4 regions of the Desulfobacula phenolica genome follow, and region 3 is predicted to be linked to each of the others. Evidence: predicted binding sites of a transcription regulator. Region 3 holds the regulator's gene; each other region holds the start of a gene.
The links. Region 3 encodes sigma-54, which starts transcription at its own class of promoters, with help from an activator protein. Its sites were predicted from a motif close to TNTGGCACANTTTCTGCTNT; they were not measured.

Region 1 (8,049 bases), on a different contig from region 3:
GAAAATCCATGCTGGTATTGCATGAGCTTGATCATTTCTTCATCAAGAGAAACGGCTGATACGGCATCCCTCTGCTCTGTCAAATTGTTCACCATAATTTCGGCAAATTCCCTTGAACTTTGAATTCTTCTGGAAATGATTCCCATGGAACCAGTCATTGTGCTGTAATACCCGTCCAGGGTAGTAGTGATAAGACTGGATACTGCATCAGACCCCCGGTCATAGTTCCATTGTTTTATTGTAATATCCTGATACTGGACATCGGCCAGAGCCAGGGCATTGGCATTATTCCCCTCGGAAATTTCACCGGTTTTACTGTCAATCTTTGCAGCTGCGATATAGCTGGTATCAACAAGCCTTTTATTCATCTCCATTGTTTCAGCATCATATCCGTCAAAAAACGTATTAATGCCTGCGGCGGCAAGAAAACCTGAAGATTCAGCAACCGAATCATCTGAAAAAGCAAAGCCGATATTCTCTTTCTCCCGTTTATCCAAATCGAATTGAACAAACCCCTGGCCGGAAATTTTCCGAGTAAAACTGATTTCAATATCAGCCAGACCGTCCCCGGAAAAATCAATGCCAAAGCCGTCATCATCCCCGCCATCCGGGACAAACACAGCCGTTCCGCCGGTGGGATCATTCATAAGTCCCCATTTGCCTGTTGAAGAACGGACCACTTTGAGGTCATCCGCACTGAAATCAAGCGCGCTCCAGTCGGTTACGGTTATTCTTGTATTGTCTTCACTGAACCCGTTGCTGCCGGAGTACACCACATCGGCCAGAGCATGGTAGTCATCCGAAACTTCGAATTTAAGCTGATTATCATATGTTGTTGAGGCCTTCATTCCCCCGGCTTGGCGGTTAAACTGACCGGCAAAGGAATCAAGGGTCCAGTGCCAGTCGGAAAGCAGTTCTCCTGTAGCATTTCCATCCGTATTGGTTGAAACAGGAACTCCGGAGGCATCGGTTGTGATGGTAAAGGCATCATTTTCAAACAGGGTGCCGTCATAAAACTTCAAGGTCATTCCGTCCACTTTCACTTCAATAGGAACACCCGGCGTACGGACAGGATCGGTGCCTTCAAGTTCAAACACACCGGAAGATGTGCCGGTCTTCCATTCAATGGTAATGGTATCGGCTTCATCAGCAACAAGTTCCCCCATTTTTCCACCGGTTGTTACCGTAAATTTATAAATCTCATCTTTATTATTGGCAGACCCGGATACCCTTAAATCCAGGGGATCGGGATTGCCTACGGCATCCGTATTCACGGTCATGGTATTTCCCGCCACAAGATTTCCTGCGGAGATATCAAAGGAAAGGGTAGGAGATCCGGATTCAACAATGGAAACTGTTCCCTCTTCTTCAACAGTTATCAGTCCGTCTTCCCCGGTGAAGATCCCTTCTGCATCATATTTTTCCCACTTGATGATGCCCTCGTCCGCAAACAGGGAAGCGGTTGCAAAATTTCTGGACGTGTTTTTTGAATCCAGAAAATCATTTTGCGGATCACTGGTTCCGGTGCCGGTGCCGGTTCTGACTGCAAGTTTTGCATTTTCAGTATCAGTACTCACGGTTTCTTGAAAATTGGTAATCTCAATGGGCTCTGACAACTCTTTGTTCTTGATTATGGATACGGATTCTCCATTCCGGATAACCTTATAGTCAGTCACGGAAAGCGCTCCCCCTACGCTGCCGTCAAGCAATGCTTCAAGATCTTTGGCAAGTTCAAGGTCCGTAGTTCCTCCAACTGCAAAATCAATCTGCGGACCGCCGTCCACCTGAAAGGAAACGGTTTCACCTGCCGTAAAATTTTCAAACCCTCCATCTCCCCCCAGGGTAATAATGGAACTGCCCGAGGTTGCCCAGTCGCCGTCAAACAAACCACCTGCACCTGAAACACTTGATTGGAGGGTCATGCCGGGATCCATGACAATGGTAATTGTACCGGTAATGACACCGGCCTTCACACCGCCGAAGCTGACTTCCCGAATGGGTTCAGATGTTCCCTGACCTTTAAAATCTATGGTATCTGTATCAACTGTATCCGCAACAAAAGCCTCACTGTCCCCTGAACCATCCAATAAAAAATTGTTGGTTGCTTCCGGAATTGTCCCTGGAAGTCCGGTGATATCAAGATTTGCGCCTGCAATATTATTCCCGTCACTGACCATAAGATTTGATCCGTCCGTGGTTCTCAATATGACCGAATTAGATGACGGGTCATGGACCACAGTAAACGGCTCATCTTCAAGCGCTGAAGCCAAGGCATCATAAAAAGCCGTTGCCATGGCAGCCTGATCACTTGTATCCACCGAACTCAGATCAATTGAAACGGTTGTGGAGGTTGGGTTTGAGGTGTCGAACCCACTGGATTCAACAATAAAAGTTGCCGCATTCCCGGCATCAAATCCATTAAAACTATTCAGCTGGACACCGGCATTATCCTGGACTTCAAAATCCTGGACACCCAGGGTGCAGCCGGAACTGCTGGTAATGGTCAGTCCGCTGGTAAAAAGGTCTTGGTCATCCCGAATATCATTGATGCTGTTGGCCGCATCCCTCAAGGCATTTTCAAACTGCTCGGTCAAGGGTATGGTTCCCCCGTTTGAATCCACGGTAAAGCGCTGGTCATAAACAATGCCGTCCACATAAAGGGAAAACTGCACTTGATCACCGTCATGGGCTTTACCTCCCTCGGCAAAAGCAACACCCGAGACATCAAATTCAGCTGAAACTTCCGACGCATAGGCATCCACACCGTCAATGGCCGAAAGCGCCTCTGCGATGGATGCAGCAGATCTTTGAGCATCCCCGCCTATGTCTTTGATTTCAATCACTTGTGTACCGGAAGGACCGTTATTCACCGTAATGGTCTGTTCTGCTGCCAGGGCTGAATTCAAGGCATCTGCCACATCATCGCCAGATGTATGTACCGCTGCAAGAGCGGGTCCGTCTGTCTGGACAACTTCCTTATCTCCAAGAGTTGCACTGTCCATTACCGTAAGTTTATAACTGGACTGGACCTGGCCGGTCCCCTGCCAGTTTGAAATTTTTGCCCCGGATATGCCCATATCGATCTCGGTCTTTGCATACTGGGTATCCACGGTGGAATTGTCCTGGGTCCACAGAGTAAAATCCTTTGTATAATCAATCTTGTCACCAAAGCTGTAACTTGATAAAAGACCACTTTGATCAGCCGCATAATCTCCTGTGACTGATCCTGTAAAGTACTCCAGGCCAGCCCCCTGGGAATGCTGATAATTCATGGCCCATATCATTTCCCTGGCCAGAACATCCAGTTCATTGGAAAATTTAGGAATAATTTCATCCGTCATTTCAAGCCACCCGGCAATTTTTCCACCGGATATCCTGTCCGTTATATCCATATTTGACCCATAAGACCCCTGCCACACAATCTTGTCTTCATCCCGGGAAAGATTATAATGATCAGATCCATTCACAAGGGTTGAACCGTTTGCAGCGTTTACAATGGTTGATCCGTTTGTCTGCTCAAAAGTATCAATATCAATGAGTTCTCCAAGCTTGTTCAAGAGGGCATTTCGCTGATCCCTCAAGTCGTTGGCCGACCGGTTGACCTCAAGGCCGGTAATCTGGACATTAAGGTCTGCTATCTGGGTGGAAAAAAAATTGATCTGATCAAGGGTTGCGGAAATCTCTTTGCTTATATCGGCCTCAACACCGGCAAGATCGTTGCTTGCTTTATTGAGACGGGCTGCAAAATTACTGCCTTTTTCATACACGGCAACCCTTTCAGACGAACCCAGGGGGTTATCGGAAAGATCATGCCAGGAATTCCAGAACTCACTCATACTGCTGGTAATACTTGCATCGGAATTTTCGTCAAAGAATCCTCCCAGAATATTCATATAAGATTCGGCTTCTTCAAACGCGGCCTGAGTGGATCTCTCATCTGTCAACCGGCTCTCAAGAAGGCTGTTTACACTCTGCTTGATCTGAGATGTATCAACACCGGTGCCGAACAGAAACCCGCCGTAAGGCGTTGGGGTTCGGTTGATCTGATCAGCGGTCTGAAGACTGTAACCGGAATTGTTTACATTGGCAATATTATTTCCTGTTACGGCCAGGCCGTATTGCTGTGCTGCTATTGCAGATTTGGCAATGCCTAAAGTAGAGGTTATACCAGCCATAGTTTAAACCTCGGCTCTTATGAGATATTTTCCGGTTTTATTGCTTAAAACCCTGCCGGAGTTGTTGTATTGGTCCTTATTGCCGGAACCTGTAATGGTTGTAAAAATACCATTGATCACTGACAGATATTCATTGACATATCGTTTATTTTCCGCTGCCAGACTTGCCAGTTCTTTTTTGACAATATCCGATTCATTTTCAAGTTTTTTCAGATTTATTTTTAGCTTTGAAGAAAACGGCAGACAATTTATCACATGAGACAAACTGAAAACCGTTGCTCCTTTTTTCAAAGGAATCTTCTTCTCTTCAAGAAGCATAACAATGCTATCCCTTATCTGCTCTATTTTTGCGGCAAGCTGTTTTTTTCTATCCGCCATTTTCCAAAGAGAATCAACGTCCATATCAACAATATAATTTTTTTCCTGTTCAACAACAGTTTTCAGCTCTTTATAGAATGACAGTTTTTCTCGACACATCACTTCTATTTTACAGGCAAATTTTTCCATGTTGACTCTCCTTTTAACTTTTATCGGTATCTGCCTTTATTTTTTTGAATTTAAAAAAACATTCTTTGGAAAGCGGCATTTTTTTCCTCTTTTCCCGATTATTTTCGCTGTTAATGTATTAATAGCAATATATATGCCACAAACTCAATTATTGACTCAATTTTCAAAGTTGATAAATTTTAAATAAAACAATGCGTTGTCGTGACCGTCAGGGCATGCATGGGAGGAGGGATTGGAACATATTTAAAATCCGGAGGATTACAAAAAAATAGCGGGTGGGCTTTTTTATCTGTCAGCCTTAAAAAATCAAAACAGTGACTTTCAATTTTTGTTGTTTGCAAAACAAGGTGAAAGACCAAGTCTGCCCGTGGCAGTTATTTAGAATCTTTTAACTGCTGGTATAAAAAATCTTTAATTCCAATGGATTCGCTGCCTTTCGACAATTTTTCAGCAAGATATTGGTCCTGCATTGACGTATAGATATCCATACTGTTGGAATCTTCGAAAAGGGCATTGCCCGGCAAAGTGTCACGCATGGATTTAATCATTGTATTTAAAAATATGGCTTCAAATCCGGTACAGGCCTCTTTTAATTCTTTTTCCTTGGCCAAAGATGCTGTTTTGTTTTTTATGGTATCAACATGTGCCTTTGAAACGTTCTGATTGATCAAATCAATATCCATATTCATAATTATTTCCTTTGTTTATATAATCACAATCTCAGCCTGAAGGGCTCCGGCAGCTTTAATACTCTGCAGTATGCTGATCAAATCCCGAGGTTTAACGCCAAGGGAATTGAGCCCCCGGACAAGTTCACCAATGGTTGAGGTGCCTGGCAGATTCATGACACTTTCTTTTTTTTCATTTTCAGGGTCTTCATTAATAGTTACGGAAAGGTCTCCATGAGCAATGGCAACACTTGAAATGGTGACGTCACTGCCTATCACAACCGTGCCCGTTTTTTCATTGATGATAACTTTGGCAATGGTGTCCGGAATTACCGAAAGGGTTTCAATATCTGCAATAAATTCCGCCACGTTTTTTTGCCACATGGTGTCAGGGACTCTCAGGCTCAATGCACTGGCATCAATGGTTTTGGCAACACCTTCACCAATGGAGGCATTGATGGTGTCGGTCATTCGTTTTGCCGTTGTGAAATCCGGCCGGAACAATGATAGAATCAGGTTTCTTTTTCCATCCAGTTGAAAGGGAATTTCCCTCTCAACAGACGCCCCATTGACAATCCGGGCCACCTGGAGATGACTGTCCCGGTCACCGGCACCACTGGGCATGGCAAGCGCCACCGGTCCCTGGGCCAGCGCATACACACGGCCATCCACCCCTTTTAAGGGAGTGACCAGCAATGTCCCGCCTTTAAGACTTTTGGCATCTCCCAGGGATGATGCAGCCACATCAATTTTATCTCCGATCCTTGCAAAAGGCGGAATGTTTGCCGTTACCATAACCGCTGCAACATTTTTTACCTTCAACCCGTTCTTATCAACAAAAATATTCATTTTTTCCATCATGTTGGCAAGGGCCTGTTTGGTAAAACTCACCCCGTCCTTATCACCAGTACCGTTCAAACCGACAACCAGCCCGTAACCCGTGAGTTGATTGGATCGAATCCCTTTAATGGCGGCAAGGTCTTTAATCCTTGCCCCATGGGTATTTGAAACAAAAACCATCCCTATAAAACACCAGATAGAACACCAAACAGAACATCTGATAAAACTCTTACTCTTTTTAATAATAGAATTAAACATTAGAAGTTTTCCTTTTTACCAGGGCCATACATTGTCAATGATTCGGGTCCCCCAACCAGGCTTTTGCTTGTCAGAAAGAACGCCGCTGCCATAATACTCGATTCTTGAATCGGCAAGATTAGTGGATTTTACCCGGTTAACGGCAGAAATATCCAGAGGCCGAATAATCCCGGACACTGTAATATACTGAACTTCATTATTCACTTTTATTGCCTTTCTGCCAAAAAGGCTTAAGTTTCCGTTTGGCAACACTTCCGTGATACGTGCTGCAATGGATGCTGTCACCTGTCCTGAGCGATCGCTTGTAGCCTCTCCTGCAAAACTATTTGAAAAATCCGTACCAATCAGCGAAGTGTCACCTAAAGCTGCTCCGAAATCAGTTGTTTTACCCATAAGATTAATCTTTGGAACACCTATATCCATTCCTGATTTCCTGGAAGTTTCCGTATTCACATCCATGCTGGAAGTTGAATTTTCAATGATATCCACAATCACGGTATCGCCGATATAGCCCGCCTTTGAATCTTCAAACATGGAACCGCTTTTATCCATCCATAAAGACCCTTCCGAAGACCTCGCTGCAACAAATTCAGGCTGAAGAACTGGTTCGGTTGCAACGCCTTGAGGAATGACAAGTCCGGAAGTATCTTTTTGGGAACTTGAAATACAGCCGGAAAAAACCATAACAACAAAAAATAAAACCGATCCTATGATATAAATCCCACTTTTTTTATTCATTTTTTAATACGCGACCTCCACTCTTGATTTTCCTTTTACAATTCCCCGGACAAGCTTGCCTGAACTAAGGCTTTCAACCTTTATCAGTTCATTTTCAAACCCGTCTTCTTTGGATATGCCGGATGTAATAATTTCAAGGTTGTTATTCCTGGCCACCAGGGTAATGATGTCGCCTTTTTGGATTAAAGGAGGATCGGCAAAAAAATTTGTTTTTAAAATATCGCCTTTCCTCACACTATAATTTAAAATCTTATGGCTTATTTCTTCAAATGTCTTGATACCGGTCCGGCCAATCTCAAAAACATTTTCTTTTTTTAGGCATACCGTCTCTTTGGAGATAGTCTCCCCTTTTGCATAGGATCTTGTTGTATGAAGAACATTGTCATATAACGCCACCAAGCCTGAAACACTAAGCCGGTCTTCTTTGTTCCCATCAATGACCACATCCAGATAAAAGGACAGTTTACCATGTTTATCCAGCATATCATCTGAGTCCGGACAAAACTGAAGTTTTCCCTGCGGGTATGTTTCAAGCCCCCTGACGTTAAATGTTTTCAATTGATAGTCCTGGTTTTTAAAAATTTGAGATAAATACTGCTCAACAAATTGCCGGACATCCTGTTTTGAAATCACCTGGCCCAATCGTTTCACATAGATCCGCCGGGGAGAAATCATGATAATATTGTCAGGCAGGTATCGTTGCCCCCGGATAATGGAAATTATTTTTTTTTTATCAAATGATTTTATTTGATCCGGTTTCGGAGAAGAACTCACGACAATCTTTGCCAGAGCTTCCTTTAAAAACCCATTGGCCTGTATCTCTGATATGTCCCCCAAAAAAACCTGAGACTGTTTTACAAGAT
Region 2 (8,049 bases), on a different contig from region 3:
CGATCATCTTCATTTTATAAAGCGCTTTTAACCTTTCTCCGGCATATTCACGGTTAATTTCAATATCTTTGGACAAGACCTCCCTGTCCTGGTTGAGTTGCAATATCCTCTCTTCCAGGTGCATGATTTCCTTGGACAAAGCCAGGGCTTTTGCCCGGGCTTTGTTCAATGCATAATCAATTGCATTTAATCCTTCTATGATTTCAATTTCTTTTTGGGAAAAAGTTGCAACTATTTTTTCCTGGGTTTGAATTTTTTCCTGGATCTTCTGGTTTTCCTTGTTCTTTATTTCTTTCAGAGGCTTTTTTCGTTTCTCCGGTTGTTTAACCAATTGTTTCTTTGTGACCGGGATCAGTTGAATATACTGGGGGCGATTGCGGATATAGCCTTTACTCCCTTTATAAACTATGGTCAGCCATCCTCCGATATCTCCTTGCAGTTGAATCACATCAATTGTCTCACCTTTTTCAACAACATTAACAACCCTGGAATTATTTGAAGGGGTTTCCCGGATATTCAATTTGAATGTATTCACAAGGCCCTTATACAGTACCCTGTTTTGAGTGGCAAACCCGGCACTTGATATGACCAAGACAAAATACCCGATAAAAAAAATTATTTTAATATTTGTTTTAAGGACAGATAACATCCAAACCAACCTAAAAATGTACTTCCGGTAATAATTAAGATGATGAGTTTAACGGACAGGAACCTTATATCAAAATAAACATAGGCCGCAAGGCTTTGCATAATTCCCGATGAAGCCGTCAGGTAAATAATCAAAAGGGCTGCCAGTCCAAAAATACCGCCTAAAAATCCCTGGACAAGACTTTCCACATAAAAAGGCGTTTTTATGAAGGTTTCCGTAGCCCCCACAAGACGCATGATTTCGATTTCTAATTTGCGGGAGTAAAACGCCAGCCGAACGGTATTTGCAGTTATAAACAAGGCAATCAAAAAAAAGAGGCTGCACATGGCATACCCTGTGATTTTGAACAGATTAAAAATTTTTAAAAATTTATCAAGCCAGTTCCGGCCATATTCAACATCTTCAACAATGTTAATGGCTTTTATGTTTTGAGCAAAAGTTTGAATTTTTTCAAACTGCTTATAGGGTTTCATTCTTATTTCAAGGGCATCCGGAAGAGGATTTTTTTTCAAGGTCTTTAAAAAAGCGCTTTTGGATGACATCTCTTTTTTAAGCTTATCAAGGGCCTGGGTCTTTGAGATATAGATTATCTCATCAATTCCACCCAGGGCATTGATCTTTGCTGTTAACTCGGGCAGCATTTCCGGGCGGAACTCTTTTTTCAGGTAAATCATGGCCCTTCCACCTTGGTTCCAGGATTCAATAACCCGGCCGGCATTTTCAAAAAAAAGTAAAAAAACGCTGACCACCAGAATTGAAAGGGAAATCGTCATAATCGTAATCAGGTTCAGGAAACTATTTGATCGAATATCTGCAACCGCTTTTTTTAAAAAATGAGTCATCGTTTTTTTTGTCCTAGAGCATGGTTGCGGTCCGTTTTATCGTGCCTTCACTGATTTCAATGTTTCTGCCTTTAATAGTACTGTCCAGAAGATTTAAATTGTGGCTGACAATCAATACAGTACTCCCTTTTTTATGGTATTCCATTAAAAAATCAAATATTATCTGGGCTGATTTTGAATCCAGACTTCCCGTAGGTTCGTCGGCAAGAATGATGGACGGTTCTCCGACAACTGCCCTGGCAACTGCAACCCTCTGCTGCTCACCTCCTGAAAGTGTCGGAGGAAAGGCTTTAAACTTTTTTTCCATGCCGGTGGTTCTCAACACCTGCATAACTTTTTTTTTGATGTAAGAAGATTTTTCACCGGCAGCTTCTAAAACAAGAGCCACATTTTCATAAACCGTTCGGTTGGGGATCAATTTAAAATCCTGAAATACCATGCCAAACCGCCGCCGGAAAAAAGGAAGCTTTGATGAAGAGATTCTGGAAAGATTCATGCCGTCAATCAGAATTTGTCCTTCTGATGCCTTTTCAGCCAGGCACAATATTTTCAGGAGGGTGGATTTACCTGCGCCTGAAGGCCCTGAAATAAAAACAAATTCACCTTTTTCTATATCAAGGGTAATGTCCTTTAAGGCAAGCACTCCTCCAAATCGTTTGCTGACATTAAACAGCCGTATAATTAAATTTTTAGTATCCTTGTTGTTCATATCTTTGCATTCACGTTCCCTGCATCGCCCTTAATTGACTGAAATTGAATTTACTGTTATAAATTGTATGTGTCAAGGAGTGCTGAAAACAGTTTTCCTAACATTTAAGCCTTCACTGTTACCGTAAAACGGCTTCTTCCATTCAGTGAAGGCTTAATATTGTTAAAATGATGGTAGAACCCATTGAAATAAGGTAAAAAAACAAAAATGATATTATTTGATTCTCATTGTCATATTGATGACAATTGCTATGATAAAGACCGAACAGATGTTATTGGTCGGGCGGAAGCTGAAAATATTCAGGGCATCATGATTGTCGGCATTGATATCGAAACCTCTTTGAAGGCCATTAAAATAGCCCGTGAAAATGACCATATCATCACATCGGTAGGCATTCATCCCCATGATGCAAAACAATGTTCAGCAGATACCATGAATGCCTTAATCCGGCTTGCTATGGAAAATTCTTGTGTAAAGGCCTGGGGGGAGATCGGTCTTGATTATAACCGGATGTTTTCACCGGAGAAAGATCAGGAAGACTGTTTTAAAACCCAGCTTGAAGCTGCCGACAACCTTGACCTGCCCTTGATTTTCCATGAGCGCGATTCCAAGGGAAGATTTTATGATATTTTAAAATCCGACGGTCCGAAAAGCCGTAAAGGTGTCATACACTGTTTTTCCGGCACAAAAGAAGAGCTTTTTAAATATCTTGACCTGGGATACTATATTGGAATTACCGGGATATTGACCCTGCAAAAAAGGGGGGAATATTTAAGAACTCTTGCACCGCTTATTCCTGAAGACCGTATCTTGATTGAAACCGATGCCCCGTATCTTACACCTGCACCTCAAAAAAATAAGAATCGCCGAAATGAGCCGGTATTTGTAAAATCAGTTCTGCTGAAGCTTGCAGAAATTCGAAAGTCTGATCCAAAAGCACTTGCACAAACCATCTTTAACAACACCAGAACTCTTTATAATGTTGATTTATGACCATGATTAAGCAACGGGTTTCAATAGCAAAATTCTATCGGCACCCGTGCTTATTCGTTTGATACATATCATGATATAGACCTATTAATTTCTGCTCATGAGTTTTGTCACTGCTTTTTCAAGGCCATCCAGGGATAATTCATACATTGAAAAAATTTTCGATATAGCCATAATGGTGTGTGTGTATCCCCACATATTTTCTGAAACCGGGTTCAGCCAGACAGCATGGGGAAATGTTTTGGCCATAAAATTGAGCTGCTCAATACTTGGTTTGCCGCTTCTTTCCGAAATATGGATGGAGCCGTCATGGGACAAAAGTTCATATGGAGACATGCTGGCATCGCCGACAATGACCAGCCGTGTCTCAGTATCCAGCCGTGAAAACTCAATGATTTTCTTGGGCTTCTTATACCGGGCCGTGTCTTCCCAGACATGATCATAAATGGTGTTATGGAAAAAATAGGTCTTAACTTCCTTGAACTGGGATCTGGCGTAATCAAACAGGGTTTGCACTACCCTTATATAGGGATCCATGGACCAGCCCCCGTTATCAATAAGCAGTATTACCTTGAGCCTGTCCTTTAACGCTCTGTCAAACACCATTTCGATTTCACCGGCATTTCTCATGGTTTCCTTGATGGTGTCATCAATATTAAGGGTGTCTCTGGGTCCGGACGGGATCATGTTTCTCAGCCGTTTCAAGGCTTCACCGATTTTTGCCTGGGTCAAAGGACCGGCAGTTGAATAATCTTTATACCGCCGCTCATTGGCAACTTTTACAGCAGATTTGTTGCCGGATCGTCCGCCGACCCTCATGCCACCGGGATTGTACCCGGAATGACCTACCGGAGAATATCCGCCGGTGCCGATCCATTTATAGCCGCCGTGGTGTTCGCCTTCCTGATCTTTGAGCCGTTCTTTGAAATATTCAATCAATTCTTCAGGCGACATTTTTTTGAGCTGTTCTTCATCAACGCCCAAAGCATCTGCCATTCTTTTAGGGTCTTTGAGCCATTCATCCAGCATGCCCCTGGCAATTTCATCAATTTCAAACCCGTCGTTTTCAGGCAGAGGAACCCCTTCAAAATGGTGAGCAAACACCTGATCATACAGATCAAAATATTTCTCACTTTTAACAAGGATGGATCTAGCACAGGTATAAAAATCATCCAGGCTGCTGATAATCCCCTGGTTAAGAGCTTTTTGAAGTGTGAGAAAAGAGGTGGGAGAAACGGGTATCCCGATCTCTTTTAAGGTATAGAAAAATTTTACAAACATACAGCACCTTAAATTAAAACATTCGTCTTCGTGACGCTATATTCCTTGCTCTTTCATAGTCAGGACTCTTTTTAAACAGGACGCCCAGAAACGGAAGCTTGCCTTTAACAAGATCTTTTGCCCTGAAATCAGGATCTGCATTCAAAGCCCTCATCCAGTTGATTAATTCTCTTGTGGCCGGTTTTTTCTCAATGGAATCAATCTCCCGCATACTGTAAAACGCATCAATTGCATTTTGCGCCAGTTTTGAATCAATATTCTCGAAATGAACCTCTATGATTTTTCTCATCATTTTGGGATCGGGAAAAGCAATGTGATGAAAATTGCACCTGCCTAAAAAAGGATCGGAAAGATCTTTTTTTGCATTGGAGGTAATAATTATAACCGGCCTGTTTTTGGCTTTTATGGTTTTATCGGTTTCAATGATATCAAATTGCATCTGGTCCAGAACATCCAGCATATCATCCTGGAAATCCGTATCTGCTTTATCAATTTCATCAATCAACAGAACGGTTTTTTCTTCGGCACAAAATGCCTGGCCGATTTTTCCCATCTTGATATACTCATCAATGTCGCTCACATTTCTTTGTGAATCACCAAATCTGGAATCATTTAACCGGGTGAGCGTATCATATTGATACAATGCTTCTACCAGCTTCATGCTGGATTTTACATTCAAAACGATTAACGGCATGTTTAGGCTTTCGGTAATGGCATGGGCCAGCATGGTTTTGCCGGTTCCAGGCTCTCCTTTGAGAAGCAGCGGCATTTCAAGCTTCATTGATATATTAACGATTGAGGCAAGTTCCTGATCCAGGACATATTTTTTTGCACCCTGAAATTCATTGGTCGGTTCCTGATACATACAACGTCTCCATATATAATTTTTAGTTTTCACAATTTAAGTTTAGAGGTTAATTTTAATCACAAAATAGCTTTTCACAAGCTTTTTATTAAAAAATGTTTATCACAAAAAATATATTACAAAATTGTAACTCCTCGGTTTGAGGTGGAAATTCTAAAATATTGACACGTTAAGCGCTTAATGTTAATACTTTTTATTAAACTTAACAACACAATGAAGTGAATAGGAGTGTGCTATGATTGGTGGGATTGGAATGCCGGAATTAATAATTATTCTTGTGATTATCCTCATTATATTCGGGGCTGGAAAGCTTCCTGAAATCGGTGCCGGTTTGGGCAAGGGAATTAAAAACTTCAAAAAAGCAACCCGGGAGCCCAAGATTGAGGACAAAGAAGAAGACGAACCGGAAAAAATTGAAAAAGACTGATAAAACAACATATTTCATATCCTTCACTGCAGCTGCCTTTCGATAAAATAGTGGCTGCATCACGCCTTTTCATAGATCTATATTTTCTTTATACTTTTGTATGAAAGTCTTAAAAAAATCTGAACAGTTCCTTTTCATATTTTGTTGTGGTTGTTTAAATTGCCACGGGAGTTATGGCAGCCATACTATTTGCGTGTCATAGCACTATTTAAACAAATTACAAAAATGAAACTTAATTAATGGATTTTATAACATTTTTGTGATAAAAACTTGCGTTCCAATAATTTTCTGCTCATATTTCTGGTATTTATTAGAGAAAGCCAGGCCAGACATGCCTTGGCACGTTCATTGCTAATTCATTGCTATATGTTAAACCAAAAACATTTTTAATAACGGCCATGGCAGATTGGTCTGCCACAACAAGAAATAAAAGATATATTATTTCAAGAGGTTAAAAAAAATTGCATATAACTGCCACGGGCAGGCCTGGTCTGTCACCTTGGTTTGCCCACAACAAGGATTGAAAGTCACTGTTTGAATTTTTAAAGACTTTCACATAAAAAAATTATGGATACATCAAAAACAGACATATTAATCAAAAAACGAGAAGCACTGATAGAGCGCTTTCTCAGTGGGGATGAACCTGAATTTATTGAAAAGCATGCAGTTGTCATAGATGAATACATTTTTACGGTATTTGAACAAAGCATTGCGGCAAGGAAAATGACGATTTCGGGAACCCCCTTTGCCATAATCGCTCTGGGAGGCTATGGCAGAAAAGAGCAGTGCATCCATTCGGACATAGATCTTTTGATCCTGTTTAAAGATACGATTCCCCCGGAAGTTGAAGCATTTGTGCAGGAACTGCTTTACCCGCTGTGGGATGCCCGTTTTGAGGTCGGATATGCCATTCGAAATATCAGCGAATGTCTCCAGATGGCCTTTGAGCGGTTTGATATTTTAACCACTATTCTGGATGCCAGATTTATTTGCGGCGCATCCTTGATTTATACTTCCTTTATGGAAAGATTCAGGTCGGATTTAGCGGCCAAGCACCTGAAAAACACATTAAACTATTTGTTCGAACATGGAGAAAAAAGACATTTTGATTTTGGCGACTCAACCTATCTGATCGCTCCGAATTTAAAATCCGGATTTGGCGGACTTCGGGATTATCATACTCTTTTATGGTACGCAAAAATAAAATCCGATATCAAGACCAGAAGAGATTTGGAATATTATGGATTTTTATCCTATTTTGAATATTTATCACTCAAAGAGGCTTTGACGGATGTTTGGAAAATCAGAAATTTTTTGCATTACATCACAAAAAGAAAATGCGACACCCTTCATTTTGATTACCAGACTGAACTAGCAGTTCTGTTAGGATATCGCTCAAAAAAACAACAGCCTGATGTTGAAAGATTTTTAGGTGATCTTCATAACCGGATGGATTTTTTAAAACAGATCAACCAAATTACTTTTGAAGATCTTTTTGCCAATCGCCGCATCAAAAAAGGAACCACTGAGCCTTATCCCACAAAAACCCATGGTTTGATTATTAAAAAACGAAGACTCAATTTTGCCAACACCATTGTTATCCTGCAAAAACCGGATCTTCTGCTTAGAATATTCCTTGAAAGCGGCAAAAGGAAAATTCCTTTATCCATTGAAGCCAGGAGAATTGTCAGTGAATTCTTACATCTTGTGGATGATGAACTCAAAACAAATCCTGCCTGTATTAAAATATTCAAACAAATCCTGTCCATGTCCTACTGGGAATTCAATGTCCTTAATGTCATGCTGGCAACAGGCATCCTGGAAAATTTTATTCCGGAATTTTCCGCTATTGTGAACAAGATTCAATATAACCATTACCATCTGTTTCCAGTGGACAAACACTCTATTCGATGTGTCCAGATTATCAACAGCTTTAAAGAACGTGCCGAACCAATGGCATATACGCTGTATTATTCAATATTTAAGGAAGTCAGGAATAAAAATGTTCTGCTTTTTGCAGCCCTGCTCCATGATATCGGCAAATCAAATCCTGCAAAAGAACACTCAAAAACAGGAGCAAGAATAGCAAAATCGATTCTGGAACGATTTAAATTCAATTCAACTGAAATTCAGGATGCTGTTTTTTTGATTGAAAATCATCTGATTCTTGCAAAAACTGCAACCCGAAGAGATATATCTGATGAAGAAACAGCGGTTTACATGGCAAACAAAATTGGAAAAATCAGATTATTAAGAATGCTTTACCTGCTGACTGTGGCAGATTCA
Region 3 (8,049 bases):
CCTCAAAATATAATTTGGCTTCAAAACCTTTTATTCAGGATGCAATTATGGACAATTTTTTTTTCAATTTAGTCGATAGACCCGACCCAAGATTTTTTCTCATTGCCGGCCCTTGTGTGATAGAAAGCCATGAAATCACTTACCGTATTGCAAAACATTTAAAAAAAATTACAGAACAACTTGATATTCCTTTTATTTTCAAGGCATCCTTTGACAAAGCAAACCGCACTTCCGTTCACTCTTTCAGGGGACCTGGCTTTAACGAAGGATTAACCATTCTTGACAAAATCAAAAAAGATCTGGATATCCTTGTTATTTCAGACATTCATTTGCCTGACCAGGCTCAAAAAGCGGCAAAGGTTCTGGATATTCTCCAAATACCGGCATTCTTGTGCAGACAGACGGATTTAATCATGGCAGCCTGCAATACAGGCAAACCGGTCAACATAAAAAAAGGACAGTTTTTATCTCCTATTGACTGTAACAATATTCTTAACAAGGCAAAAGAATCCAAAAATACCAATATCTGTATAACCGAAAGAGGGTCTTCATTCGGTTATAATAATCTTGTTGTGGACTTTAGATCCATACCTATTATCAAAAATTTAGGTGTACCGGTTGTCTTTGATGCGACACATAGTGTTCAACTCCCTGGAGGTGCCACGGATTCTTCTGCCGGAGAAAGGCAATTTGTACCCACTTTATCAAAGGCCGCCATAGCAGCAGGTGCAAACGGATTGTTTATTGAAACCCATCCGGAACCTGACAAAGCCCTGTGCGACGGACCCAATTCCATGCCGTTAAACGATATGAAAGATCTTTTAACCACCCTTGTGGCAATCAAAAAAGCAGTAGGATAACACATATGAAAACCAAGCTTGCAAATATTGATCTTTTGCTGCTGGATGTGGATGGAGTATTAACAGACGGAAGCATCACCTATTCAGATTCGGGAGAGCAGATAAAGAGTTTTCATTCACGAGACGGCTTAGGACTGCGACTGCTGATGGATGCAGGAATTGGGGTCGGAATTATCACCGGCCGTAAATCAAAGGCCTTGGAATACCGGTGTGAAAATCTTGGGATAACATTGTTGTTTGACGGTATAAAGGACAAATCAAAAGCCCTTGACACCATCACTGCCCGGACAGGAACAGCACCTGAAAAAATAGCGTTTGTCGGAGACGATCTGATTGATCTTCCTGTCATGAAAAGAGTGGGGCTTTCTTTTTGTGTTCCAGAAGCACCAGAAGAGGTTAAAATCCATTCAGACATTATAACAATCCAAAAAGGAGGTCAGGGAGCTGTCAGGGAAATTTGTGACAACATTTTGAAAGCAAAGGGATTATGGGACATCATTCTTAATCAATACCTGTTATGACATACGCTTCAAAACACAAACTGACCTACCCTTTGATTGGCATTTTGATTTTGATGATTCTCATCATCAGTGGATTTTTTTATTTTGACAAGCTGCTTTCTACCCCACCGCAACTTCACGATATTAAAATAGACTCCAAAGCCGCCTTAAAATTAAACGTTTTAAAGCAAATTTCAAAAAAAAACGGGATAAAGGAGTGGGAGTTGAAAGCCGGCTCTGCAACACTCTTGAAAGATGAAAATAAGGCTGTTCTAATCGATGTATCAGTCTTTTTTTTTACAAAAGACAATAAAAAGGTTCACCTGACATCTCAAGAAGGCGTACTCCAGACAAAGACGCATGATATGACATTTTCCGATAATGTGGTTGTAACCCATGAAACTTCTGTCCTGAGAACTGATAAGTTGCATTATAACAAAAAAGAACATATAATCTATTCCAATACTCATGTGAGGCTTGAAAAGGAAAAGTCCTTTATTGAAGCAGATTCAATGAAAACGGAACTCAATGATAGTATGATAATTTTAAATGGGCATGTTAAAGGAAATTTCAGTGAAAAATTTGTTCTTTAATAAATCAACCCGCCTTTTTTTTGTGCTTTTTTTTATTTTTTGTTTTATAGGGCTGTGGCAGATAAAAATTGCCCACTCCCAAACGCAAAAGACTTTCAAAGAAGCTCCTCTTCACGTTGAATCCGATAAAATGATTGCACAAAAAAATACCTCAATGATTGAATTTATCGGTAATGTCAAAGTCACAAAAGCGGATTCCATTGTTTTTGCTGATTCCATTCAAATTTACTTTATGGATGACAATAAAAACAAGGATGCTCAAAACAATATCAAAAAAATTGTTTCCACCGGCAATGTCAAATACATTGCCGGCGAACGAAAGGCATTTGCCGACAAAGCTGTCTATACAACCCAAGACGGAATATTGGTTCTCACGGGCAAAGCTCCCAAATTAATAACAGGCTCAAGTTTTGTAACCGGAACAAAGATTACCCTTTTCAGAAATCAAGATAAAGTACTCGTGGAAAGTGACGGTACAAAAAGAGTTGAAGCGCTTTTTAATCCTGAAGATAATATCACTGAAAAACAATAATGACACAACTTGCATTAAAAAATCTTGTAAAAATCTATGACGGCAAAAAAGTTGTGGATCATGTCAGCCTTACAGTGAAGCAAGGAGAAGTAACCGGACTTTTAGGACCAAACGGGGCTGGCAAAACAACTACATTTTATATATCGGTTGGATTGATCAAACCCGACCAGGGTGAAGTTCTGATTGATGATGATGATATTACGCAATATCCAATGTATATAAGAGCAAGAAAAGGAATAGGATATCTTCCTCAGGAATCAAGCATTTTTAAAAAATTGACGGTAAAACAAAATATTACAGCCATACTTGAAGTGTTGCCTCAAAACGGCATTGATATTGAACAAAAAACCATGGGCCTGATGAAAGAGCTTGGCATTATCAATCTTGCCGGGCAAAAAGCCGGCTCACTTTCCGGAGGAGAGAGACGGCGGCTTGAAATTTCAAGAGTCCTTGCCACAGACCCTTTGTTTATTCTTCTGGACGAACCCTTTGCAGGGATTGATCCTTTGGCGGTTATTGATATCCAGCAAATAATTTATCATTTGACTAAAAAAGGAATAGGCGTTTTAATATCAGATCATAATGTAAGAGAGACCTTAGGGGTTTGTGATAATGCCTATATTATGAACCAGGGTAAAGTTATTGAATCGGGAAATCCTGATAAAATCATTTCAAGCAAATTAGCTAAAAAAATCTATTTGGGAGAAAATTTTAAACTATAATTATGGAACTTGGATTACAACAAAGTTTAATCTTGACTCAGCAACTGGTCATGACGCCTCAACTTCAGCAGGCTATCAAGTTGCTCCAGCTGTCGCGCCTTGAGCTTGCCGAGATGATTCAACAGGAAATGGAACAAAATCCTGCTCTTGAAGAGGCCGGGACAGAAGAGCCATCCGACAATAATATTACAGCCCTGGAAAATGAAACCGCTTCCCCTGAAAAAGAAACCCCCTTAAAAGAAGTCACCATTGAAGAAAAGGTAAGGTCTGACACAGACTGGGAAAATTATATTAATGAATATAATTCCACAGGAAGAGTCTATACGGAATCGGAAAATACCGAAGCGCCGAATTATGAAGCGTTTACTTCTGAAAAAAAGACCCTGCAAGCCCATCTTCAGTGGCAGTTAATGCTCCATGGACTCAGTGAAGAAAAAGAAAAAATCGGTCATATGATTATTGGGAATCTGAACAGGGATGGCTATCTTTGCAGTGATATTGAAGAAATTGCCGAAATTTCCGGTGTTGAAATAGAAGTTGTTGAAGATCTGCTGTCAGTGCTTCAGACATTTGATCCGCCCGGTATTTGTGCCAGAAATCTTCGTGAGACCTTGCTGATTCAAGTTCATCAACTGGGCATTGATAATCCCATTATCACTGAAATCATAAACAATCACTTGAAAAATCTTGAAAACAGAAACAGCAAAAAAATTGCCAAAGCATTAAAAATATCCCTGGATGATGTCAGAGCAGCCGTAAAAATCATTCAATACCTTGAACCTAAACCCGGTCGAAAATTTTCCACTGATGAACCTGCCTATATCACGCCTGATATCTATGTTTATAAGCATGGTGATAATTTTAAAATTGTGATGAATGATGACGGTCTTCCCAAACTTAAAATTAACCGGTTTTATAAAAATGCCATTGCCAACGGTCATAAAATATCAAAAGATGCAAAAAATTACCTCAATGAAAAAATGCAGTCTGCATCCTGGCTGATAAAAAGCATACACCAGCGTCAAAAAACAATATACCTTGTCATGGAAAGCATTCTAAAATTTCAAAATGAATTTTTTGAAAAAGGGATTGCATATTTAAAACCACTGATTCTAAAGGACATAGCAGAAGATATTGAGATGCATGAATCAACAATCAGTCGGGTGACAACCAACAAATATGCCTATACCCCCCAGGGACTTTTTGAGTTAAAATACTTTTTTAACTCTTCAATCGAAAGAACCGGCGGAGAATCCATGGCATCTGCAAGTGTAAAAGAAAGGATAAGACTGCTGATAGAAAACGAAAACCCGGAAAGTACTTTAAGTGATGAAAAAATAGCCAACATTCTTCAAAGCTCAAATATCCAGATTGCCAGAAGAACGGTCGCTAAATACAGGAAAGTACTGAACATACTTCCTTCTAATAAACGCAAACAGCTTTAAGGAGGTTTTTTTATGCAAACAACCGTTACCTTTAAAAAAATTGACACATCTGTTGCTTTAAAATCTTATGTTCAAAAAAAACTTGATAAATTTGATAAAATGCTGGACAGCCCGGCTGAAGCATATGTTGTGTTGTCTGTTGAAAAAATCAGACATATAGCTGAAATCACACTTACTTGCGACAAATTAAAAATTCATGCCAAAGAAGATTCCGAAAGCATGTATTCCTCTATTGACGCGCTGATGGATAAAATAAAACCCCAAATTAAAAAACACAAAGAAAAAGTCAAACAGCATCTGTCAAGAAATAAGCAGAGCATTAAAAATGAATCTGCCCAATTAAATTTATCAACAGAATCATTGGACAACCCTATGACAGACCAGATGGTAGATACGATAATTATTGAAACAGTTGATACTAAACCCATGGATATTGAAGATGCGGTGATTGAATTAGATTCCGGCAAGCAATCTTTTTTTGTTTTCAACAATGCCAGGACAGAGCAGCTCAATGTTCTATACAAACACAATAACGGTAAGCTGGGGTTAATCCAGCCCATAGGATAATTCATTAAATGAGAATCAGCCAGCTTCTTAATAAAAATTCTATTATTGCAAACCTTAACTCCAGTGACAAAAAAGGGGCTATTGATGAACTTGCCTCTGCAGTTTCACAGGCAACAGATGCATCAGCCAAAGACATTGCCACTGTTCTCATGGAAAGAGAGCAGTTAGGCAGCACAGGTATTGGTGGAGGTATTGCAATTCCGCATGGAAAACTTGATTCGGTCGGATCAATTATTGTCGGTTTCGGACTCAGTCAAAAAGGGATTGAATATGAATCCCTTGACAATAAACCCGTCCATATTTTTTTCCTGTTACTGACAACACAAAACTCTACCGGAGGGCACCTTAAAGTATTGGCCCAGATTTCAAAACTTTTAAAAATGGATCATTTAAAAAAAAGACTGTTAAGCTCAAAATCCATTGATGAAATTTACAATATCATTATGGAGCAGGATGAAGACTTTTAACCTTCGGGTCACATATGATTTAAAGGTCACAAGTAACCTAAAGATCACAAGTAACCTAAAGGTCACAAGCAAGTAAAATGCAAAAGTTTTATATCATAACCGGCCTTTCCGGCTCAGGAAAAACAACGGCTATTCAAGCATTTGAAGATGCTTCGTTCTATTGTGTCGACAATATGCCCATAGAACTTTTGTCTAAATTTCTGGACCTGCCGTTAAAGGAGAGTCCGGAAATCAAGGGACTGGCGTTTGTGATGGATATGAGAAGTAAGAATTTCATATCAAATTATGCACAAGGCATTGCCTCAATTGAGGATCATTTGAGTATGACACCCCGAATCATATTTCTTGAAGCCTCTGTGAACAAGCTGTTACAAAGATTCAGCCAAACCAGGCGGCAACATCCCCTGACAAATGAAAAAAGTCTTTTGGACAATATTCAACTGGAAAAAAGAATGATGGCACCCATCAAAAAAACGGCACATCATATTATTGATACGACCCATTTGAATGTTCATCAGCTGAAATCTCAAATCCTTGACCTTATTCATGATGGGGACAAATCCATCAGTCTGACAAAAATAAATATTATTTCATTTGGATTTAAATATGGGATTCCCAATGATGCCGACCTTGTTATGGACATGAGGTTTTTGGCCAATCCCTATTTTATAAAGGAACTGAAAAATCAGGATGGAGAATCCGAAGCAGTTAAACGCTTTGTATTATCACAAAATGAAACCCGGATTTTTCTTGAAAAGTATTTAAACCTGCTTGATTATTTAATTCCTTTATACAAGATAGAAAACAAGGCATATCTCACGTTTGCCATTGGATGTACAGGCGGCAGACATAGAAGCGTGGCCATTGCAAGAAGCATTTATGAACATCTAATTAAAAAAAGATTAAAGCCCGGTCTGATCCACAGGGACATTGACAGGGACATAAAGGAAACATGACAGGTATACTTTTAGTAACCCATGCAAATTTAGGAAGTTCACTTGTTGAAACGGTTGAATTTATTTTAGGAAGCAAACAGGACAATCTGTTTTCCGTTTCCATTAATATTCTTGAAGATCCGGATAGCTTAAGAAAAAAAATAAAAAAAGGAATTTCAAAAGTAATAACAGACAATGGCGTTATTATTTTTACGGATATGTTTGGAGGAACGCCTTCAAACTTAAGTTATGCTTTCCTGGAAGAAGGACGGGTGGAAGTCATTTCCGGCGTGAATCTTCCTATTCTCTTAAAAGCGGTCAAATCAAGATCTAAGATGAATATGGAAAAATTAACCTCATCCCTTATAGAACATGGGAAGAAAAGCATATCCCTTGCCAGCGAAATTTTAAAGGGAACAAAAAGGGCATAATTTTTTTTCTTATCCCTATTTTTATATAAAACTCAGCTCAAAACACTGTAATAATAAGAGTTTTAGTTTTTGTTATAGCAGATAAATCTGCCATGTATGTTTATATAAAAGTATTCAAAAATCAAAACAGCAACTTTTATTTTTTGTTGCGGGCAAGCCAGTACAACCAAATTGTTGTAAAAAAATGGACAGGTCTGCCCGTGGCAGTTATTTTAAAGGAGAACGAAAAATGACTATCAAATTAGGAATTAACGGATTTGGCAGAATCGGCAGGATGGTCTTTCGTGCAGCGTTAAATAATCCGGATGTGGAAGTGACGGCAGTCAATGATCTTACGGACACAAAAACCACAGCCCATCTGCTTGAATATGACTCTGTTCATGGTGCCTTGAAAAATAAGGTGTCTGCAAACAAAGATTCAATTATTGTTGACAATAAAACAACCAAAGTTACGTCCTTTAAAGATCCTGGACAAATTCCATGGAAAGATACAAATGTGGATATTGTCTGCGAATGCACAGGGTTTTTCCGAGATCGTGACGGTGCCTCCAAACATTTTGAAGGGGGGGCTAAAAAAGTTATCATTTCTGCGCCTGCAAGCAATCCTGACATTACAATCGTGATGGGCGTTAACCATGACATGTATGATCCTGCATCCCATAACATCATTTCAAATGCGTCATGTACAACCAATTGCCTTGCTCCGGTTGCAAAGGTTTTGCTTGAAAACTTTGGTATTATCTCAGGCATGATGACAACCATTCATTCGTACACAGGTGATCAGCGTATTCTTGATTTTCCACATAAAGATTTAAGACGGGCAAGGGCTGCCGGCCTTTCAATGATTCCAACAACTACAGGGGCTGCAAAAGCCGTATCATTAGTTCTTCCGGAACTTGACGGCAAACTCAATGGTTTGTCTGTACGCGTACCAACCCCCAATGTTTCCATGGTGGATTTTGTTGTCATTACTGAAAAAACAGGTCTTGGAAAAGAA
Region 4 (8,049 bases), on a different contig from region 3:
TTGAAATGCACGGGATTGAGGCGGAGTTGAACTGGTATCCGGCAAGCAATGTATCAATTTTCACAAATTACACCTGGAATGTTTCAAAAATCAAGGAAAATGAGGCCAATTCATTTGAAGAAGGACAGTATCTGACCAATGACCCCAAACACAAATTTCATGCCGGCGTAACCTATCAGAATCCAGAGCTTTTCAATGCCACCCTGCTATTGAATTACTATATTGATAAATACTACAATGTGGATGAAATTACCCAGGATACGGACGATTTCTGGAGCGCGGATATAAGTGTTTCCCGCCGGTTTTTTAACGGGATAACGGTTTACCTGAATATGGAGAATATTTTTGACAGCGTGGACAATGAGGCCATTGCTCCGGGAACCATATGTTCGGGTGGTTTAAAATTCGAGTTTTAAATGTTTTTTTCAAAAACCAATTAACTATCAACGGATTCTTGCCAAACCGGTTGCGGCAGGAATCTGTTTGATCAAAAAGTTCACAAACAAAGGAATTTAAATTCATGAAAAAATTACTAACATTGACAATAATGCTTTTTATACTGTTTTTTGCAGTCGCATCCCATGCACATCATTTATGGATTGAGGCAGGCGATAATGGCTGCTACACAGTGAAGCGCGGTATGATTACACAACGGACAGACATCTATAACCCTGTCTGTGTCACGGAAATCAGAGCATATGCCGAAAATGAAAAACAAATATCCATTGACCGGGTCAACGAGACTGAGCAGGTGGTTTTCAAAACTGAAACACCGGCTGCCATGGCCAGTGTTGTCAGCAAATGGGGACATCGTGTCAATACAACCAGGGGTAAAAAACTTATGAACCGCCAGGAGGCTGAATCTGCAGGTTTTAAAGTTGTAAGCGCGTTTTTTTCAACACAGTTTTCAAAAACCCTGTTCTTGCCGTCCAGTTTGACTCAAAAGCCGTTGGGATTAAAATTTGAAATGGTTCCAATTACTGATCCAATGGGAGCCAAACCAGGTGAACCGCTTTCTGTTAAACTTTTGTATGAAGGCAATCCTCTGGCAGGGGCATCTATTATTATGAGGGGCGGACAGGAGTTTAAAACCGATAAAAACGGTGTGGCTCAAATCAATTTAAAAGACAAAGGAGTTCAACTGCTTTATGCCAGGCACAATGTTCCTGCTGAAAACAACAGTGAACTGGATTTTTTGAGGTTTATGACTTTTTTAACATTTGAGGTAACACCATGAAAACTTTTACTTGTTTATTTTTCGTTTTATTTGTTCTGGCTTTGCCGGTCGTGGCTGCTGCCCATGGTACAGACTACTCTCTTGTCATGGAAGAACAAGTCATTGCAGTAAAATTTTTTTATTCGGATAAAGAACCCATGCGCTATTCAGAAGTGCTGATTTTCAGTCCGGAAAACAATGAGGTTGAATATCAAAACGGCCGGACTGATCAAGAGGGTCGGTTTGCCTTCTGCCCGAACAAGCCTGGAATGTGGGGCATTAAAGTCAATGACGGTATGGGGCACGCGGTGAATACAACAATAACAGTAAATCCGTTAACAGTTCCTGGTGAAAAGACCCCCAACGTAACACAAAAGAAAAAAAATCTTTTTGCCGAATCTTCCATGTGGCTCAGAATATTTTTCGGCTTAAGTTTGTTGCTGAACATCTTCTGGGGATTGCAAACCTGGAAAGGAAATCATAAATGACGCATGACCTAATTTTACATGAGATGTATGGAGTTGGCCTGAAATATTTTTACCAGCGCTGTTTTTTTATTTCATACTGCTGTTTTTTTTTGTTAAAGTCTTCTCTTAAAACAAATCCGGTATAATCAGCATCAAGTGCCCAATTGGTATGCCTGAACTGAACAATTAAGCCTTTGGGGAGGGTTGCTTTTTGGGCATCTATGACAGGAATGTTTTTGTCTTCTTTGTACAAACTCAATATGGTTTTGCCAAGTTCCGCTTTCTCTTTTTCAGAGCTTATTTTCATCTTTTTTAAAGAAGAAATGCTGTTTGACATATTAATAAATAGATCTCCATATTCATCATATTTCTTTTTTGACTCTTGTTCTAATCTTCTTTTGTTTTTTTTGAGTTCAAGGATTTTGTCCATATCATCCTTTGATTTTTGGGATCGTTTGCTTATGGATTCGATTTCGTTTTCAATGTCTGAGGTGTCTTTTTTTTCAAGGTTATCAAATAAAACCCGAATCTCTTCCTGGGAGACTTTAATATCACTATTTAATTCCTGTATTTTGGCGTTGATCTTTTCGATTTTTGTTTTACAGGCGATAACCTCAACAGAATCACCGACAATCAATTTGCAGTCGCTCTCAAATACGGTTTTTCGAAGAATTATTTTATTTCTTGCTCGAATTATTGATGAAAATAATTTTGAGTTAGTGATAATACAAAAATTATTACACGAAATGATCGAACTCGAAACTTTGTTATAAGGTGTACTGTCCGTAGATTTTGAATTTTCTATCAGGATGTTTTTTTCACTATTCACCGTACTGTTGAGAACCGAGGGTATCGTTACAGAACCTTTGGAAATGATTTCAGCATTGACGGCCTGTTTTTTTATTATCACATCGCCACTGGTTACAACATGCCCTTTAAAAATATCAGCAATCAGCTTTCGGCATTTTATTTTGACATTTTTTTCTACAATGCCATGAACATCAACATCGCAGTCGTGGTTTATGGCAGGGTTGTCGCAGGATAAATCAGCCGGGATAACGATAATGGGAGAAACGGAAATAACACCTTTATCTGAAATGGTTGGCACACCATCACAGGTTGCCAGAAAAGAATCTTTTTTTTTGATGACATTGGAACCTTTGGTAATATCAGTCGCCCCTTTTGGAGCTATGACAAAATTTCTGTTTACATTGAATCCGGATTCTCCCGGAATTCGGATGAGTGTCAGAAGATTTGAATGTTTTGAAACAATGGGAGGAAATGTTTGTGTGTTATCCAGAGCGTCTGGTGAGGTAAAATTTATTTTTGGGATAAATTTTTCAGGAATTGGTTCGGTTCCTCTGGCAACGGTTATTTTTTCGCCTGGTTTGATTTTGTTTTCAAGCAACTTGTGAATGGCATTGGTGATGATTCCATAGGTGATCTTTTTATTGTATAACCAGAGTGTAATATTGTTTGTTGTCATTGAACTGGGGATTTCTTTGTTAACTTGCAGCTGCGCCTGTATTCTGTTTTTTGAATAGATCAGCTGAAAATAAGAATCCAGTTGATTAATCATTTCCCGCTGGGCGTCTTTTATGTTTCCTCCTAATTTCAAGTTGATAATTTCGATTTTTTTCTTCATTTGTTTTTTAACAATTTTTCTGCGGTCTTTTTCAGAAAGACCAAAATCTTCGACAAGGATATCTCCTATCCATCTTGGTGTGTTGATTTGTTCCGGGTTTTGGTTCTTGCTATTCGGGGTGCCGCTATGTCTCTTTTTATAAGCCTCTCTTTCTAAATTCTGGAGTTTTAAAGCCTCTTTGATTTTTTCTTTATTCATTAAGTTTTCTTTAACAACAAGCACGCCAAAAACAGCGTTTTTTTCCTGTTCTTCAATAGCTGATTGGCAGATGGACCTGAGGGTTTCCTCCCAATCTTCTTCTAAAATTCTGTTTTGAAGCAATAAAATTTCATCTCGGGTTTCAGGGGTCATCTCTTTTTTATGAACCAAAATATCCCCAATGATATGGTTTTTATGTGTTTTTTGATAAAGCCGGGTTTGATCAACAAGGGCTTTGTCGATAATATCTTTTGTGACAAATTTATTTTTTACAGCTATTTCACCGAACTTTCGGTCCATTGCCTTGATTTCCAGATGCTTTAAACCATTGTGAAGAAAGTCAAGTTGTGATGCCTCCAACAGTCCGGTTTCCAGCAGTATAATATCAATATTTTTAACCCTTTTGCGTAAAAAATCATCAGTGATTTGCGTGAGCAGATTTGAAAAAATAACTTTTTGTTCAGATAGCTTTTTTTGAAAAGAGTTTTCATCTTCCTGTTCAATGTTTTTTTTCTGAATCAGCGTATTTTTTAAAAGTTGTTGGGCAAGCTTTATGATAATCTGATTGTATTTAAACTGTTCTTTAATAATGATCTGTGGAGAAATGAAGTTATGGGACTCAAGAATTTTATCAATGGTAGATTGCTGTCCTAGCTTAACAGCATCTTCCAAAATCTTTCGAATACTTTTATATTGTCCTTTTGAAATAAGTTTCTTTGTTAAAATGATTTCAAGGATTTTTAGATTGGAACGAAACATTGACAGTATGTTTTGATCTTCCCGGCTTTTTATTTGAGGAATTGATGCGTTCATAAGTTTTCCGGCCAGTTGCAAATTTTCACTGACAAGCCTTTTAAGAGTTTAATTTTACCTGTTTTTAGCCAATAAAAATAAGAGTCAAGATAGCAAAGTTAAGAGAATTAATGCAAGTTAATACGGCTATTTTCGATGATTTTAAATCAAATATTAATATATTTTTTTTGTTTTTCCGGCTTCTACAGGGTTTTCTTGTTTTTGAATTTCAGAACTGATAAGAAAAGGTCATGTTTGATGTTGCTATCATAGGGGCGGGGCCTGCCGGAACAGCGGCTGCTTTTGATCTTTTATTAAAAGGGTTAAAGGTGCTGATTATGGATAAGTATGAATTTCCCAGGAAAAAAGCCTGTGCCGGCGGGATTACACCCAAGGGGTATCATCTGTTCGGGTATGATATCTCTTCCATGGTAAAAAGAGAGTGCAGCACCGTAAAAATTAGTCCGCATAATAAAAAGTCATTTTTTATCAAAGATAACAACACGCTTTGCTATATGACCAAAAGGGAAGATCTGGATCTTTTTTCTTTAAACAAGGTTATGGAAAAGGGCGCGGATTTTCGGGTGATAAAAAAGATTCAATCCATTGAAGAAACCCCGCTTTTTGTAGAGATCCATACGGATTCGGAATGTTTCAGGGCATCGTATCTGATTGGTTCGGACGGTGCCAACAGTATTGTCCGGCGGTTTGTTTCAAAGGGCCGGTTTTATCAAAAGCAATTTGCCATTGAAGCGGATGTTAAGATCGACAGGCCGGACATGTATCACATGGAGTTTGATTTTTCAAAGTCGCGCAATGGTTATTATTGGATTTTTCCCAAAGATGATCATGTGAATATCGGGATTTATTCGGTTGATTCAAATGCAAGGCTGCAGACTCAGCAGCTTTTTGACTATGCTGATGAAAAGCTTCATTCAAAACGGCTTGATGCCGTTAAGGGTTATCCCGTTTGCACGGGCGGGTTTGATTATCGACCTGATTTAAAACGGATTCTTCTTGCAGGGGATGCTGCAGGTTTGTCTGAGCGGCTGCTTGGGGAAGGTATTTTTTTTGCCGTGAAAAGCGGGCAGGCGGCTGCCTGGGCCATTCTGGAAGCAGAGCTGCACGCATTGTCAGCCAGGGATCTTTATTTGGAAAAATTAAAAGCCATCCAGGCGGATTTACGGGTTTATGATTTGAGTTCAAAGTGGTTTTACACGTTCCCTGGCTTTTCATTAGCGGCAGTATCATTTCCATTTATTCATAAACGGTTTGCAAAGGGTTATGCAGACGGGAAAACCATAACCCAAATCCTTTATGGCAAAGCGGCTGCAACAAAAAGCAGATAGATATCTATAAAATAGCAAAATTGTAACAAGAAATGTTATTAAATAGTTATGTATAATTATTTAATAACATTTTTGTATGTATAAAATAACATAAATGTTATTAATTCTCTTTTGGCTTGAAAAGCTTCCTGTATTAATTTCTCTTATATTTCAAATACTTAACTTTATTTCTATCTGTTATTTTGATTGTGGCACTCCTTTTGCTCTAAAGAAATACAAATGATTTTTAATTATTATAAAAGGAGAGCGAAATGAAAAACATACTGGCAGTCATTAAACCTTTTAAGGTGGATGAAGTAAAAGATGCCTTGGCAAAAATTGATATCAAGGGCATGACTATTTCTGAGGTCAAGGGGTTTGGTCGCCAGAAGGGTCATAAGGAGATTTACAGGGGTGCGGAATATCAGACGGATTTTGTCCCCAAGGTCGAGATCAAAATTGTTGTGGTTGATGATCAGGTGGATGAAGTGGTTAAAACCATTATTGAAGCTGCAAAAACCGGGAAAATCGGAGATGGGAAAATTTTTATTATGCCGATTGAAGATGTAATTAGAATCAGAACCAATGAGGTCGGTATCGAAGCATTATAGCGGAAAAGGAAAAGGAGAAGAATAAAATGAAAAAGTTGGCGCTAACAATTATTTGTTTTTTGGTATGTTCAGTTTCCGTAGTCTGGGCAGGTGATGATGCACCCACCATAACGTCCAATAAAGCGGCCATTGATCTGGTCCAGTCCCATGCGGATTATGTATGGACCCTTGTTGCAGCCATGATGGTGTTTTTTATGCAGGCCGGATTCACCATGGTTGAAACCGGTTTCACACGGGCTAAAAATGCCGTCAATATCATGATGAAAAATTTGATGGATTTTTCCATGGGGTCTATTGTGTATTGGGCTGTCGGGTTCGGTCTGATGTTTGGAGTGTCTAAAACCGGTTTTTTCGGCACATCCGGTTTCTTTTTAAGTGATTTCAAGGTGGGCGAAGACCCATGGGTACTGGTATTCTGGATGTTCCAGGCTGTATTTGCCGCCACGGCCGCCACTATTGTATCAGGTGCCATGGCGGAAAGAACCAAATTTTCAGGATATCTCATCTATTCCGTGGTAGTTTCAGGACTGATCTATCCGATTTTCGGCAGCTGGGCATGGGGTAGCCTGTTCAATGGAAGCGGATGGCTTGAAGGGCTTGGATTTATCGATTTTGCAGGATCAACGGTCGTTCATTCAGTTGGTGGATGGGCAGCTCTTGCAGGTGCCATGATTTTAGGGCCCCGCCTTGGAAAGTACACCAAAGAGGGAAAAGTCAGACCAATACTGGGGCACAACATACCCCTTGCTGCCATAGGGGTTTTTATCCTCTGGCTGGGATGGTTCGGGTTTAACCCGGGGTCAACCACTGCTGCATCCAAAGATATAGCCATGATTTTTGTCAATACAAACCTTTCTGCAGCAGCAGGTGCCATCATGGCCATGGTGGTATCCTGGATAAAGTTTGGAAAACCCGAAGTCGGCATGAGTTTGAATGGTGCCCTGGCCGGTCTTGTGGGAATTACTGCCGGATGTGCCAATGTGACACCTGCAAGCTCAATCGTGATCGGTGCCGCAGCAGGCGTGATTGTTGTATTCTCAGTTGTGTTTTTTGATAAGATCAGAATTGATGACCCAGTGGGTGCCATTTCAGTTCATGGTGTCTGCGGTGCCTGGGGAACACTTGCCGCAGGTATTTTTAATATGGACGGCATTACATTGAAGATAGTTGCTGTTCAGTTAACCGGGATCATATCCTGTTTTGCCTGGACATTCCCTTTGGCCTATCTTTTGTTCAAATTGATTGATGTGACAATAGGATTAAGAGTATCCAGAGAAGAAGAATTGGAAGGGCTGGATTCCACGGAGCATGGGGGAAATGCATATCCTGATTTTACCACTATTAATCACGGCACCATGGGAATTTTTGGCGGAACCGGCAGTCCTAAGCATGAGGCAACCTGTGCTTATAGCTCTGATAGCGCTTCTGGTGTTTCTGTTGCTTCTGCATCCGGAAAATTAATCAAGCAAACTTAAACCTGACAAAGAGGTGTTAAGACAATAAAAAACCTGTCACCCTTTTTTATTATGAGGTGACAGGTTTTTTTATATTATCTTTTGGCTTACATTTTCTTTTTCAAGATCCGTTGCTTTGCTTGAAAAAATATGCTGTAAAACAATAATTAAAATCAAAGAATAATGTTCAAAATCCTGCGAAGCGGTTCAGCCGCGCCCCAGAGCAACTGGTCTCCAACTGAAAACGCAGTCAGGTAATCATCTCCAAGGTTCATTTTCCTGACACGGCCGACAGGAACCGTCAATGTCCCTGTAACTGCTGCCGGGGTCAGATCTTT

Region 1: flgN (flagellar export chaperone FlgN) is a predicted target of sigma-54. The motif match lies at 4,804-4,823, and genes of this name have one in related genera.
Region 2: glnD ([protein-PII] uridylyltransferase) is a predicted target of sigma-54. The motif match lies at 6,099-6,118, and genes of this name have one in related genera.
Region 4: BLT94_RS02210 (P-II family nitrogen regulator) is a predicted target of sigma-54. The motif match lies at 5,855-5,874, and genes of this name have one in related genera.

What each region holds. Positions count from the first base shown of each region.
Region 1 is NZ_FNLL01000002.1:83,520-91,568, forward strand. Features, by position in the region: gene flgK (flagellar hook-associated protein FlgK) at 1-4,175, opposite strand, end outside; gene flgN (flagellar export chaperone FlgN) at 4,179-4,682, opposite strand; gene BLT94_RS02900 (rod-binding protein) at 5,057-5,371, opposite strand; gene BLT94_RS02905 (flagellar basal body P-ring protein FlgI) at 5,387-6,448, opposite strand; gene BLT94_RS02910 (flagellar basal body L-ring protein FlgH) at 6,464-7,186, opposite strand; gene flgA (flagellar basal body P-ring formation chaperone FlgA) at 7,190-8,049, opposite strand, start outside.
Region 2 is NZ_FNLL01000010.1:92,599-100,647, forward strand. Features, by position in the region: gene BLT94_RS16155 (peptidoglycan DD-metalloendopeptidase family protein) at 1-649, opposite strand, end outside; gene ftsX (permease-like cell division protein FtsX) at 616-1,491, opposite strand; gene BLT94_RS16165 (cell division ATP-binding protein FtsE) at 1,505-2,200, opposite strand; gene BLT94_RS16170 (TatD family hydrolase) at 2,408-3,193, shown strand; gene BLT94_RS16175 (vWA domain-containing protein) at 3,278-4,471, opposite strand; gene BLT94_RS16180 (AAA family ATPase) at 4,485-5,336, opposite strand; gene tatA (twin-arginine translocase TatA/TatE family subunit) at 5,572-5,763, shown strand; gene glnD ([protein-PII] uridylyltransferase) at 6,331-8,049, shown strand, end outside.
Region 3 is NZ_FNLL01000003.1:444,023-452,071, reverse strand. Features, by position in the region: gene kdsA (3-deoxy-8-phosphooctulonate synthase) at 48-860, shown strand; gene BLT94_RS07000 (KdsC family phosphatase) at 866-1,381, shown strand; gene lptC (LPS export ABC transporter periplasmic protein LptC) at 1,378-1,953, shown strand; gene BLT94_RS06990 (LptA/OstA family protein) at 1,934-2,485, shown strand; gene lptB (LPS export ABC transporter ATP-binding protein) at 2,485-3,207, shown strand; gene rpoN (RNA polymerase factor sigma-54) at 3,210-4,652, shown strand; gene hpf (ribosome hibernation-promoting factor, HPF/YfiA family) at 4,665-5,219, shown strand; gene BLT94_RS06970 (PTS sugar transporter subunit IIA) at 5,228-5,686, shown strand; gene rapZ (RNase adapter RapZ) at 5,764-6,642, shown strand; gene BLT94_RS06960 (PTS sugar transporter subunit IIA) at 6,639-7,052, shown strand; gene gap (type I glyceraldehyde-3-phosphate dehydrogenase) at 7,282-8,049, shown strand, end outside.
Region 4 is NZ_FNLL01000001.1:519,924-527,972, forward strand. Features, by position in the region: gene BLT94_RS02185 (TonB-dependent receptor plug domain-containing protein) at 1-416, shown strand, start outside; gene BLT94_RS02190 (DUF4198 domain-containing protein) at 521-1,237, shown strand; gene BLT94_RS02195 (hypothetical protein) at 1,234-1,704, shown strand; gene BLT94_RS02200 (hypothetical protein) at 1,754-4,339, opposite strand; gene BLT94_RS02205 (NAD(P)/FAD-dependent oxidoreductase) at 4,570-5,667, shown strand; gene BLT94_RS02210 (P-II family nitrogen regulator) at 5,919-6,257, shown strand; gene BLT94_RS02215 (ammonium transporter) at 6,284-7,732, shown strand; gene asd (aspartate-semialdehyde dehydrogenase) at 7,885-8,049, opposite strand, start outside.